DNA from 2 places in the Shewanella polaris genome. Region 1 is predicted to be linked to the other one. Evidence: predicted binding sites of a transcription regulator. Region 1 holds the regulator's gene; the other holds the start of a gene.

Region 1 (5,897 bases):
AAGTGACAAGTTGCTGTAATAACACCAAATAATATCACAACAACAATAAGAGGTGTTCCACCTGGTACTTTAAAGCCTTTTGAATTTGGGTGTTGCTGCCGAATTTTGTAAGCTAATAATGCAGGCACAATCACCGCCCACACGGTTGCAGCTAATGCAGCAAAACCAATAGCAATAATAAAACCATTAGGAAATAATAATCCCAAAATAGTCGGTGGTATAAAAGTAACCGCTGCAGTTTTAAAACGCCCCTTACGTGAGTCATCAAAACCAAATAAATCAGCAAGGTAATCGAATAAACCCAATGTCACACCTAAAAATGATGATGCCACAGCAAGATTGGCAAATAGGGATAACATGTTATCAAGCCAGTGACTGGTAATCACTCCCGACAACGCAGCGACTAACACACCAATATTACCGCCTTGTTCAATGATATTAGTAAACTGGCTCCGAGGAATATTCCCCATTGTAGCCACTAACCAACACACATAAATAACCAATGCGATACTGGTGCCAACAATAATAGCCTTCACGATAGTTCGGGCATCTTTACCGTAATACTTTACTAGGCTAGGTACGTTACCGTGATAACCAAAACTCGCTAAGCCAAACGGAATTGCGGCAAGTAAATAAGGTAAATACCGCGACTCGCCATCGGGAGATGTTAGCTTTATCGGATCGATGTCGATTAATAAATTACCGATAGCCAAAAAGAAAGTAATGACCATACCACCGAGCATAATCGTGGTGATCCGATCGACCGCTTTGGTGCTGATAAACACCACAAGAGCCAAGACGACTGCAAATACCAAACCAGCCACACTCTGGGGTAAACTTACGCCAAGAGCAGATAAACTGTGATTAACAATCGACCCACCACCACTAATATATGCATAAGTTAAAATATACAACACAAAGGCAATTGATAAGCCGTTAACCACTCGCCAAAACTGCCCTAGAGTCACTCTAGTTAAGGTGTCAAAACTGTCGCCCGGTTCAAAATGCAGATTGGCTTCTAGTAACAGCAATCCCGACATCAACATGCAAAACCATACGCCTAGTAACATCGCTATTGAATAACCAAACCACATCCCGGCTCCAACTACGGGTAACGAAAACATTCCCGCACCAACCGTTGTTCCGGCAATAATCATCGCCCCGCCCAGTACAGATTTACCGCCGACACGATGCTTAGCTCCATTCATATGGTTAGCCATTATTATCCGTGCTCCGTTTGCACACTATCAACAATGGTTTGCCTTACTGAAGATCCTAGTAATTTATTAACATTATCTCTTATTCTGATTACTTCAGAACGATGTTCGTCACTGCTTAAATAACCCAATTCCTTCAGTTTCACACTCAAGGTGTTATACAGCTTTTTATCATAAAACTCTGGAGCAGTAATGCCATGTAATGCGCCTAATCTCTTGGCTAATAAATGACTATCGGTTTCAAGTTCTGAACGTTCCAGATCAGGCTTGATCGCCAGTAAATTGAAGATAATGGCATATCGCTGCAAGGTTTCATTTATGGTTTCAGCAAGAAGCAACACTTGCGTGATATGACGAGGTGTGATGACAAAATCATCTTCACCACTCAATAAACCTTGTTCAACCATAAATTCTAAAATGCTATCTATATGCGCAGGTACATCATCAATGCCCATAAAAAGCTCGGCTTTAAGTAACGGATATAAATCCATAACAACCGCATGGATGCGTTTACGATCGCATACATCATAGTGAGCCAAACAGCTGGCAATTAATGAAGGAAGCGCCATAAGGTGAATAATGTTATTACGGTAGTAACTCATAGTAATAGCAATTTTCTCATCGACCGAAATAATTTCGCCAATAGGATCTTTGCTACTAACAAACTTATCTAACGACAAGCAATGATCAACAATCGATTTACCATTACCTTCTGCTACAGATGTGAAATCGGTATATGGCACGGTGTTAAGTAAGGCTAAATACAAATCAAGCTGACGTTCTAACTGGCCTCTTTCCAACGCATTTTGCTCTGATGCCAATAACACCAAACTGGTCAATGCCACCGAACTGGCGGCGGCTGCACCATTAATATTAGTCATCACGCGGTTAGCTAATGAATTAACCGATGGCGTAAACCACGACGGTTTTTGATCGGGATCTTTTGCAAGCTCAGCACGCCATTCCGGTGCCTGCTGATTTAAGAAGTGCTGTAGATTAATGGGTTCACCAAAATTGACATAACCTCGGCCAAAATTACCTAATCGACTAATTGCCCCAAATACCTGCCACACAGATTCTTTTTTCTTTTTCTTACCACTTAATTCTTTATGATAAGTAGCCACTTCCATAACATGGTCATACCCTAAATACACAGGTACTAAAGTCACTGGACGCTCTATCCCACGTAACACACTGTTAATAGTCATGGCCAACATACCCGTTTTAGGCGCCAGCAAGCGTCCGGTACGCGAACGACCACCTTCAGTGAAATATTCGACGGAATAACCCTTAGCAAACAACTGATCTAAATATTCACGAAAGACTGCTGTATACAGTTTATTGCCATTAAAACTACGGCGGATAAAGAATGCCCCACCACGACGGAACATCGGTCCTGCAGGCCAGAAATTAAGGTTAATACCCGCGGCAATATGTGGAGGAACCATGCCCTGGTAATACAAAATATACGACAGTAATAAGTAATCCATATGACTGCGATGACAAGGCACATAAACAATCTCATGGCCATCATGATGTAACTGTCTTACCTGTTCGGCACCTTTAATATTAATGCCACTGTATAATTTATTCCATAACCAAGTCAGAAAGCGTTCAGCTATGCGCACTAAGCTATCGGAATAATGAGCAGCAATTTCGTCAAGATATTCAATAGCAGTTTCGCGAGCTTTCTCCACCGAGACTTTTTTGCTTGTCGATTCTTCTTCTATCGCCTTCTTGATAGACTCAGATTTTAGTAAAGAAGCAAACAATACGTTTCGATTAGGTAACTGTGGTCCTGTCATTACCTTGCGTTGACGGCGAAAATGCACTCGTGCAACACGGGTTAACTTGTGAGCAATTCTTTTATCTGTACCGTGTTCATCGGCCATATAACGAAGCGATAATGCATTAGAGAACTGGACAAAATTATGTCGTCCTAAAAATAAAATCATTAACCATTTACGTAGCCATGTTGGATTTTCTCTTTCAAATACAGCCGCTTTCATGCTGTCATCTTCTTTCCCTGGGGTACGTCCCCAATAAAGACAAACAGGAACCAACTGAATATCTAATTCAGAGTTCTCACGATGAAGAGATAATAGACTGGTAAAATAATTAATGAATTTTTCACCACTTTCGCGTTTACCAAATAATGGTTTGCGCCCCTCTAAACAAACAACACGAGGCACTTGCAAGCCATCAAGCTTTAATGGTTCATAAGGACTAGGCATACCAAAGCCCTCTGTGATTTCGCTCAAGGCGGCAATATCACTAATAGATTCCGTTTTCATCAAATAAACTAAAGGTTTAGTCGGATCTATATTGAGGTCATCAAAAGGATCATGTGGTACAACAATCGTTTGCACCATCCATTTTTGAATCCACTTTAATGTTCGTAAAAATATTGAATCAGGTTTTGACATGGTTATTTTCGCAACATAAGCCACTATAATATTGTTGCATAGGATACCAGAAACAACCCCGCTTACACTATCTGGCTTATTTATCTTTACATTTTGGATTTCTTTAGAAGTCACACCCCAAAGTTAAAATATAAAATAATGCTTTATAACAGTAAATTAAATCAATTTGTACAAACAAATAACAAAAAACAGTTGGTTAATACTTGCGCGAACAGAATCACTGTATATAATGACAGTCACTGTATAAAAAGACAGGAATTGTCATGAGACCGTTAACGCCGCGCCAAGCTGAAATATTAGACTTAATTAAAAACAATATCGCCGAAACAGGTATGCCACCCACTCGAGCTGAAATTGCGAATCGTCTTGGCTTTAAAAGTGCTAATGCCGCCGAAGAGCATTTAAAAGCATTAGCCAAAAAAGGCTTTATCGAGATCATTCCTGGTACCTCTAGAGGTATACGATTACCTCATGAAGAACAGATTGAAACCGGTCTACCACTCATTGGGCAAGTTGCTGCTGGAGAGCCTATCTTGGCCCAAGAACATGTGGAAAACTATTATCAAGTTGACCCCAATATGTTTAAACCTGCCGCGGATTTTTTATTGCGGGTTCGTGGTGACAGCATGAAAAATATCGGCATTTTAGAAGGCGACCTCCTCGCGGTACATAAAATGCAGCAAGCACGTAATGGCCAAGTTGTGGTGGCACGAATAGACGATGACGTCACCGTAAAACGATTTGAACAAAAAGGTAACGTCATTTATCTGCATGCAGAAAATGAAGATTACAACCCGATAAAAGTAGATTTAAGTTGCCAAAGCCTAACTATCGAAGGGCTTGCCGTTGGTGTTATCCGTAATGGAGATTGGTTATGAACAAACTAATGGGCATCGCCCCACGCCACCCTGGCTTATGGGTAGATTTATCAGACACAGAACTTCAGGGCAACCAAACCATTCAAACATTGCAAACGGTTACCCAAGGTGAAGCAGAGCTGAGTCAATTGTGTAGTCAATTAGCAACGTTAAGCCAACAAGGCCGCTGGATTGTACTCATTAGCCCACCTCACATTGGTTATAAACATATGCTGGCAAGTGCCGGAGTGAGAATGGATCGCATTTTACTAGTTCACACCAAAGATGAAGTCGAGACATTATGGGCCATGGAAAAAGCACTCACTAGTGGTACATCTAGTGCAGTAGTAACTTGGACAAGCTCACTTGATGCTCGCGATAGTCGCCGTTTGGAAATAGTAGCCAAAAGCGCACGTGCATTAGGGATCATAATTGAAGATGTGAATACTCACTTACCTCACAAACATCAACTTGTTAGCCCTACCTTAGCAAATGGAACAAGTAATTTTTGCTCGTTTCACTAAGCACAAACCCTTAATTACCAAGCCCTGTATTGAATTCAGGGCTTTTTTTTCACCTTTTTCAGGCGATTAAGAAAAAAAGTGATCTTGATCAATCCTTAATCTACAAGTAATGTAATTAACAAGGATGAAACAATTTTTTATCTTTAATTTGACGTAAATGGCAGATTTAATAGTCATCGATGGGAAAACGTCAACACAAATTGATAAGTTCAGTCGTAGGTACAAGCGTGGTGCACAGCTAACAATAAAACCGTAGACCGTCTGTTTACAACCACCAAGGTACTTTGAGGTCATCAAACTTTTTTCGGGAACCGAAGAGTTTGCATAGAGCAGAGAATTACTGTGTGACTTTTCTTTGTAATTGCAATTTGCAATTAACAGAGGAGCAGTCTTGTGAAGCAATGGTTGTATTGTTTACTGGTTGTGTGTGTAGCACTTCCGCTTGGGGCAACAGCAATGCCCCTCAACATGACTCAAGGCGTGACAGATATCAGTGGTCAGGTTTATCACCTCCACATGACGATTCTTTATATCTGTTGTGCCATTGGGTTAGTGGTGTTTGGGATCATGATCTATTCAATGATTTACCACCGCAAATCAAAAGGCGCAGTCGCGGCCAATTTTCATGAAAGTACCAAAGTGGAAATTGCTTGGACCGTCATTCCTTTTATCATCTTAATCGCCATGGCTATTCCAGCCACCAAAACCTTAATTGCTATGGAAGATCCCAGCGATGCTGATCTCACCATTAAAATTACCGGGTCGCAGTGGAAATGGCATTACAGCTATTTTGATAAAGACATCGAATTTTACAGCTCATTATCTACCCCCAGAGAACAAATTGACGGTAGTGAGGCTAAAGGAGAACATTAC
Region 2 (5,897 bases), 1.3 Mb from region 1:
TAGAGTTGATGGCTATTTTGCATGATATTACTGGCTATCCAACCAAATCCACTGTCTTGTACTGCTTGTTGCTGTTTTTTTGCATATCTAGCCCGATTACTGGCTTTTCGCTGATCTTCAGATTTAAGATTAATGTCGGTAGTGAGTAATGCTCTGCGTAATGCACTAAATCTGTCTTGAATACGATCGCAACTGAGTTGGATAACATTGCTACCCAACTTAAGGAATAGTTGTTTTTCTAGCTGTTTAATGTCTTGACGTAACTGTGCAATACAAGGGCTTAGTTGAGCCCCCTGTTGAGCAAATAATTGGCTGTTAAATCGCTCAATTTCTTGTAATGATTTACGCTGTGAAGGTGCTAAGTTTTGGTCATGAATTAATGCATCTTGTTCAAGCTGCGCGAGTTGCTGTTTTAACATTGATACTAATTGTTGGGTGTTCATGCCCATGCGCTCCACGTTAGATGGACTGCTATCGACAATACCATAATAATAAATATGGGTTTAATAAAAGGTATTCCGAATCTAATTGCACTTCTAGCGCCAATGAATGATCCCGCCATCATGCATACACCCATCCATAAACCCAGTATCCAATGAACTTGCCCCATAGATGCAAAGATAATTAACGCAGTAATGTTACTCACTGCTGTCATCACACGGGCTAATCCACAACTGTGCAACAGGGGCAGTTTGTAAAGTGAAATAGACGATATGGTCCAAAAAGCGCCTATGCCAGGTCCTGCAAATCCATCGTACCCACCCAAAATAAAACCTTGGCTAATTTGTTTATTTGTTGGTGATGGCAATTTAGGAAGCGTAATATTTTTGTCGCCCATCGCTTTAGGACTTAACAAGGTATAAATAGCAATACTAATAATGAGCAGTGGTAGAATTTTTTCAAGCCATTTGGGGTCAATTAAAAACACTAAAATACACCCTGCGATCGAACCTAAAAACGTGGCATAAAGACAGGGTTTCCATATTTTAGGGTTAAATAAATGTTGTTTATAAAATGTATAGCTTGAGGTCAGCGATCCAAAACATGCTGCTAGTTTGTTGGTGCCTAAAGCCAAGTGGGGAGGTATGCCTACGGTGAGTAATGCAGGAATAGAAAGCAGTCCACCGCCACCAACGATGGCATCAATAAAACCAGCAATAATACCAATGACCGCTAAAACAGCCCAATGGCTAGGGTCTAATAATAAATCCAACTCAATACCTATTCGATAACACGTCTAAAAGGTGGCAGGGCATCAATTAATGATTTGCCATAACGTTTGGTGACTAAACGGCGATCCAGAATAGTGACTCGGCCATAATCTTGCTCTTTTCTAAGGAGCCGGCCACAACTTTGGACTAATTTACGCGATGCGTCGGGAATTGTCAGCTGTAAAAATGGGTTACCACCTTTTACTTTTAAATATTCCGCGTGAGCTTGTTCAACTGGCGAGGTAGGCACCGCAAATGGAAGTTTGGTAATAATCAAGTTTGTTAAGTAATCTCCGGGTAGATCCAGACCTTCAGAAAAGCTGCCGGTACCAAAAATAACACTGGGTAGCCCCTCATCACAGCGCTTTTTATGTTGCTCTAATATTTGTTGACGTGGAATGGCACCTTGAACAAAAAGCAGCTCTTTTGGGATTTTCCCTTCGACGAGTTCAACCACTTTATCCATTTGCCAATATGAAGCAAACAGCACTAACGTCGCCATTTCACCATCGATGAGAGTCACAATATGTTGTGCTAGTTCAGCGGTATAATTCTCGTCAGTAGGTTCGCACACCATTTGAGGAATAAATAAGGTCGCATTATTTTCGTAATCGAAAGGGGATAACAAGGCCAAAAAACGACTACCATCGTTCATTGATAATCCCACTTGATGAGCAAAATGGTTGAAACTATTTAACGCTCTAAGTGTTGCGCTACACAATACCACTCCAGCGGCTTTTTGCCATAACATAGATTCCAGCATAAAGCCGACTTCGATAGGCGATGAACAAAATAAGTAATCTTGTTGTTTACCTGTAATTAATTCTGCCCAACGTGCCATTGGTGCACCTTTTTTGCTGTCCTCTTTAGCCATCATCTTCCATAACTTATGTAAGTTATCTAGCCTCTGTAAGATGAATCCGGTTTCAGACAACAAACCTTCCGACTGATGTTTAGGCACTTCACCATCTTTGATTGCTTCATTTAATACCGACACCACTTTATTAAACTGTTTCACCGCAGAGCCCGATGCGGTAGCAAGATTTTCTGCCTGTATTAATAATGATTGCGGTAATTGACCGTGCTCAAAACGAAGCCGAGATTCAGGGTTAGCAAATAATTGTGGTTGAGTGTCACAATAATGAGCCACTTGAGTCAGTAGGTTTGTTAAATCGGTAATGTGATCAAGCATCGCCTGTACGGGGGCGATAATGTGGGTGGTTTTCAATTGATTTTGTAATTTAGAACAGGTTTTGGATGCTTTTTCTAACCAGTCACAAGCACCACGCAATGTAGCTTGAGCACTGGAGAAGTCTCTTGCAACAATGGGCAAGTGGTGAGCCTCATCGATGACATAAAACATGTCTTCTGGCTCTGGTAAAATGACGCCACCACCAAGCTCTAAATCGGCAAATAATAGACTGTGGTTAACAATGAGTACATCCCAAGTATCAACATCTTCACGAGCCTTATGAAACGGACAATTATGATGCGCCGATACTTGACGATGACAACTGTGCTTATCACAGCAAATTTGTTGCCACAAAAAATCAGGAATAGGGTGCTTTAAGGTATCTATTTCACCATTCCAACGTTTCTGATGAAAATCTTGATGCAGTTTTTGTAATTCATTTATTTGACTTTGATCTGGCTTAGTTTGCCACATAGCCATTTGTGAACCATCTTGTGCACCTATCATGGCTTCAAGTTTAGCTAAACACACATAACGCTGGCGACCTTTTACTAACCCAAATTTAAACTCAATTCCTGATTGCTGCAAAAAGTGAGGCAGATCTTTGTGGAGTAATTGTTCTTGAAGTGCCACGGTTGCAGTGGCAATACAGACTTTCTTTTTACTGGCAACCGCTAAAGGTATAGCGCCTAAGATATAGGACAATGATTTACCAATACCTGTTCCAGCCTCAACCACAATAATGCGACGGTCTTTGTCATACTCACCCGCTAAGGTTTTAGATATTTCCGCTACCATATAGTTTTGTTCGCGACGAGATCGAAATTGTGGCATAGATGCGGCAATTTCTTTATAAATGGTGCGAATTTGACTTTTTATGTTATCCGGTAGCATAGGAAGTATGATTTCTGCATAGACTGAATTATGCTGTACATAATAACAGTGAATTAGCATGCCACGAAGTAATAAATCAAATTGAGTAAACTTGTGCAGGAATTCGAACCCATAGTGAAGCAAGCAAATATCCCATCAAGTCTCAACTATGTAAAGGGGCGAGTATTAACTCGTCATGCCATTTATAGGCATGGACAGTTAGTGCTTCAATACTATATTAAAACGGCTCAGGGACCAGTACTCGCAGAGCTGTATCACTGTGAAGTAATATGTTTTTGTCGTCAACAAGATGTTAATCAATTAAGTCAAAAAGTCGGTTTTGCCCTTAAGGCTGAGTCGAAATCATTGATGAGCTTTGAGCATGAGCCTATTAGTGCCTTGTATCTTAAATCAAATACGCAATTAAAATTACTCAGTCGCATTGCTAATGATATCGGGGTTACTTTATTTGAAGCCGATATAAGGCCTGAACAACGTTATCTTATCGAACGGTTTATTGCCTTAGATATAGAGTGCTCAGGGTACTATCAAGACAGTAATCCAACTTCAACAATTTCTTTATTAGAGATTAATCGGGCTAGAAAAATACCCACCAACGAACCTGTTGATATTCCTTTGAAGATGGTTTCACTGGATTTTGAGTGTAGTTTTGCTGGTGAACTTTATTCGGTCGGTTTGTATGGAATCGATTATCAATGCGTAATTATGGTGGGCGAACCACAAGCACAATGCCATGAGTTCATTATTTGGGTTAAGGATGAAGTTGAGCTTATACTGAGATTAATTGCATGGTTTAGCGACTATGACCCCGATATTATCATCGGTTGGGCGGTGGTGACCTTTGACTTAGCCTTGCTGTATAAACGCTGCGTATTACATCAAATCCCATTAACCATCGGCCGAGGTGATACTGAACTTAGCTGGAAAGTGGCTGACAAATATCGGCCTGAAACCTTATCTTTACCTGGACGGGTAGTACTGGATGGTATTGATTGGCTTAAAGCGGCATTTTATCAATTTGATAGTTTCTCATTAGAGTCTGTTTCGCGGCACTTATTAGCCGAAGGGAAAGCCATAGATCATGTTGAAAATCGTGGACAAGAAATTACTCATTTATTTGAAACAGACAAAAATGCACTGGCTTTTTATAACCTTACGGACTGTCGTTTGGTGTGGGATATTTTTGAAAAAACACAATTATTAGATTTTGCCCTTGAACGAGCCAAGTTAACCGGCTTAGAGTTTGGTCGCGTTGGTGCATCAATTGCCGCATTTTATCATTTGTATCTACCTCACTTACATCGAAGTGGCTTTGTTGCGCCAGCTCATCCCGCTAGTCACGGGCTTGAGAGCCCCGGCGGATATGTTATGTCATCTATCCCAGGCTACTATAAAGATGTTTTGGTATTAGATTTTAAAAGCTTGTATCCGTCGATTATCAGAACATTTCTTATCGATCCCAAAGGTTTAGTTGAAGGTTTGCACGCCAGTAGTTGTAATGCTGATAACACTATAGTGGATGGATATTTAGGCGCTAAATTCAGTCGGAACAAGCCTATTTTACCAGCGTTAATTGCAAGTTTAGCGGAACAACGTGAGCGGGCTAAACGCGATAAAAATGCACCTTTATCACAAGCAATAAAAATTATTATGAACTCGTTATATGGCGTATTAGGCTCTCGAGGTTGTGTATTTCATGATGCAAAACTTGCCAGTTCTATTACCATGCGCGGTCATCAGATAATGAAACTGACTAAACAATGGATAGAAGAGTGTGGTTATCAAGTGATTTATGGCGATACCGATTCTACATTTGTGTGGTTAGGGGATAATCATGGTATTAAGGATATCCAAGCGATTGGTGAATACTTGTCGACATTGATTACCCAACGCTGGCTTGAATGGTGTGCAGATGAATATCAATTAGACAGCTATCTAGAACTCGAATTTGAAACCCATTTCGAACAATTTATTATGCCTACGCTAAGAGGTTCAGATGAAGGCAGTAAAAAACGCTATGTCGGTGCGGTATTAAACGACGCTCAACAATTAAAACTGACGTTTAAAGGGATGGAGCAGGTGAGAAGTGATTGGAGCCCTATCGCGCGAAGAATGCAATATCATTTATATGAACTGTTTTTCAAGGGCGAAGATGTCATTGATTATTTGAGCAATGAGCTAGCGGCAATTAAAAGTGGCGCTAGAGATAATGAGCTTATTTTCAAAAAGCGATTAAGGCGAAATGTTGAAGATTACACCGCTAAATCATCCCCTCATGTAAAAGCGGCCAAACAGCTTGCTCAACTTCTGGATGACGTAAACGTTACTCGTAAAGGTCAACAAATTAAATACGTTATGACGTTGACTGGCGCACAGGCAATTGAAGCAAAACCACAGAATATCGATTATGAATATTACATTAGTAAACAAATTCAACCCATCGCAGAGCCCATCTTGCAACTATGTGGTCAGAGTTTCGATGCGCTAGTAAACAATCAAATGATGCTACTGTAAAAAAACAAAATAATAAGCCAAAGTTGTTCGTATTTTTTATGCATTAATTTATCTTAAAGGGAGGTGGCATTATACATTTCCAGATA

Evidence for each region. The regulator LexA, encoded in region 1, represses DNA repair genes until DNA is damaged. The targets are predictions, from matches to a motif close to TACTGTATNNNNATACAGTA.
Region 2: dinG (ATP-dependent DNA helicase DinG) is a predicted target of LexA. The motif match lies at 3,329-3,348, and genes of this name have one in related genera.

Annotation. Positions count from the first base shown of each region.
Region 1 covers NZ_CP041036.1:275,583-281,479, reverse strand. The annotation lists gene mtr (tryptophan permease) at 1-1,220, opposite strand, end outside; gene plsB (glycerol-3-phosphate 1-O-acyltransferase PlsB) at 1,223-3,643, opposite strand; gene lexA (transcriptional repressor LexA) at 3,907-4,521, shown strand; gene FH971_RS01205 (cell division inhibitor SulA) at 4,518-5,024, shown strand; gene coxB (cytochrome c oxidase subunit II) at 5,418-5,897, shown strand, end outside.
Region 2 covers NZ_CP041036.1:1,528,827-1,534,723, forward strand. The annotation lists gene FH971_RS06750 (primosomal replication protein) at 1-443, opposite strand, end outside; gene FH971_RS06755 (TSUP family transporter) at 440-1,213, opposite strand; gene dinG (ATP-dependent DNA helicase DinG) at 1,222-3,297, opposite strand; gene FH971_RS06765 (DNA polymerase II) at 3,412-5,811, shown strand.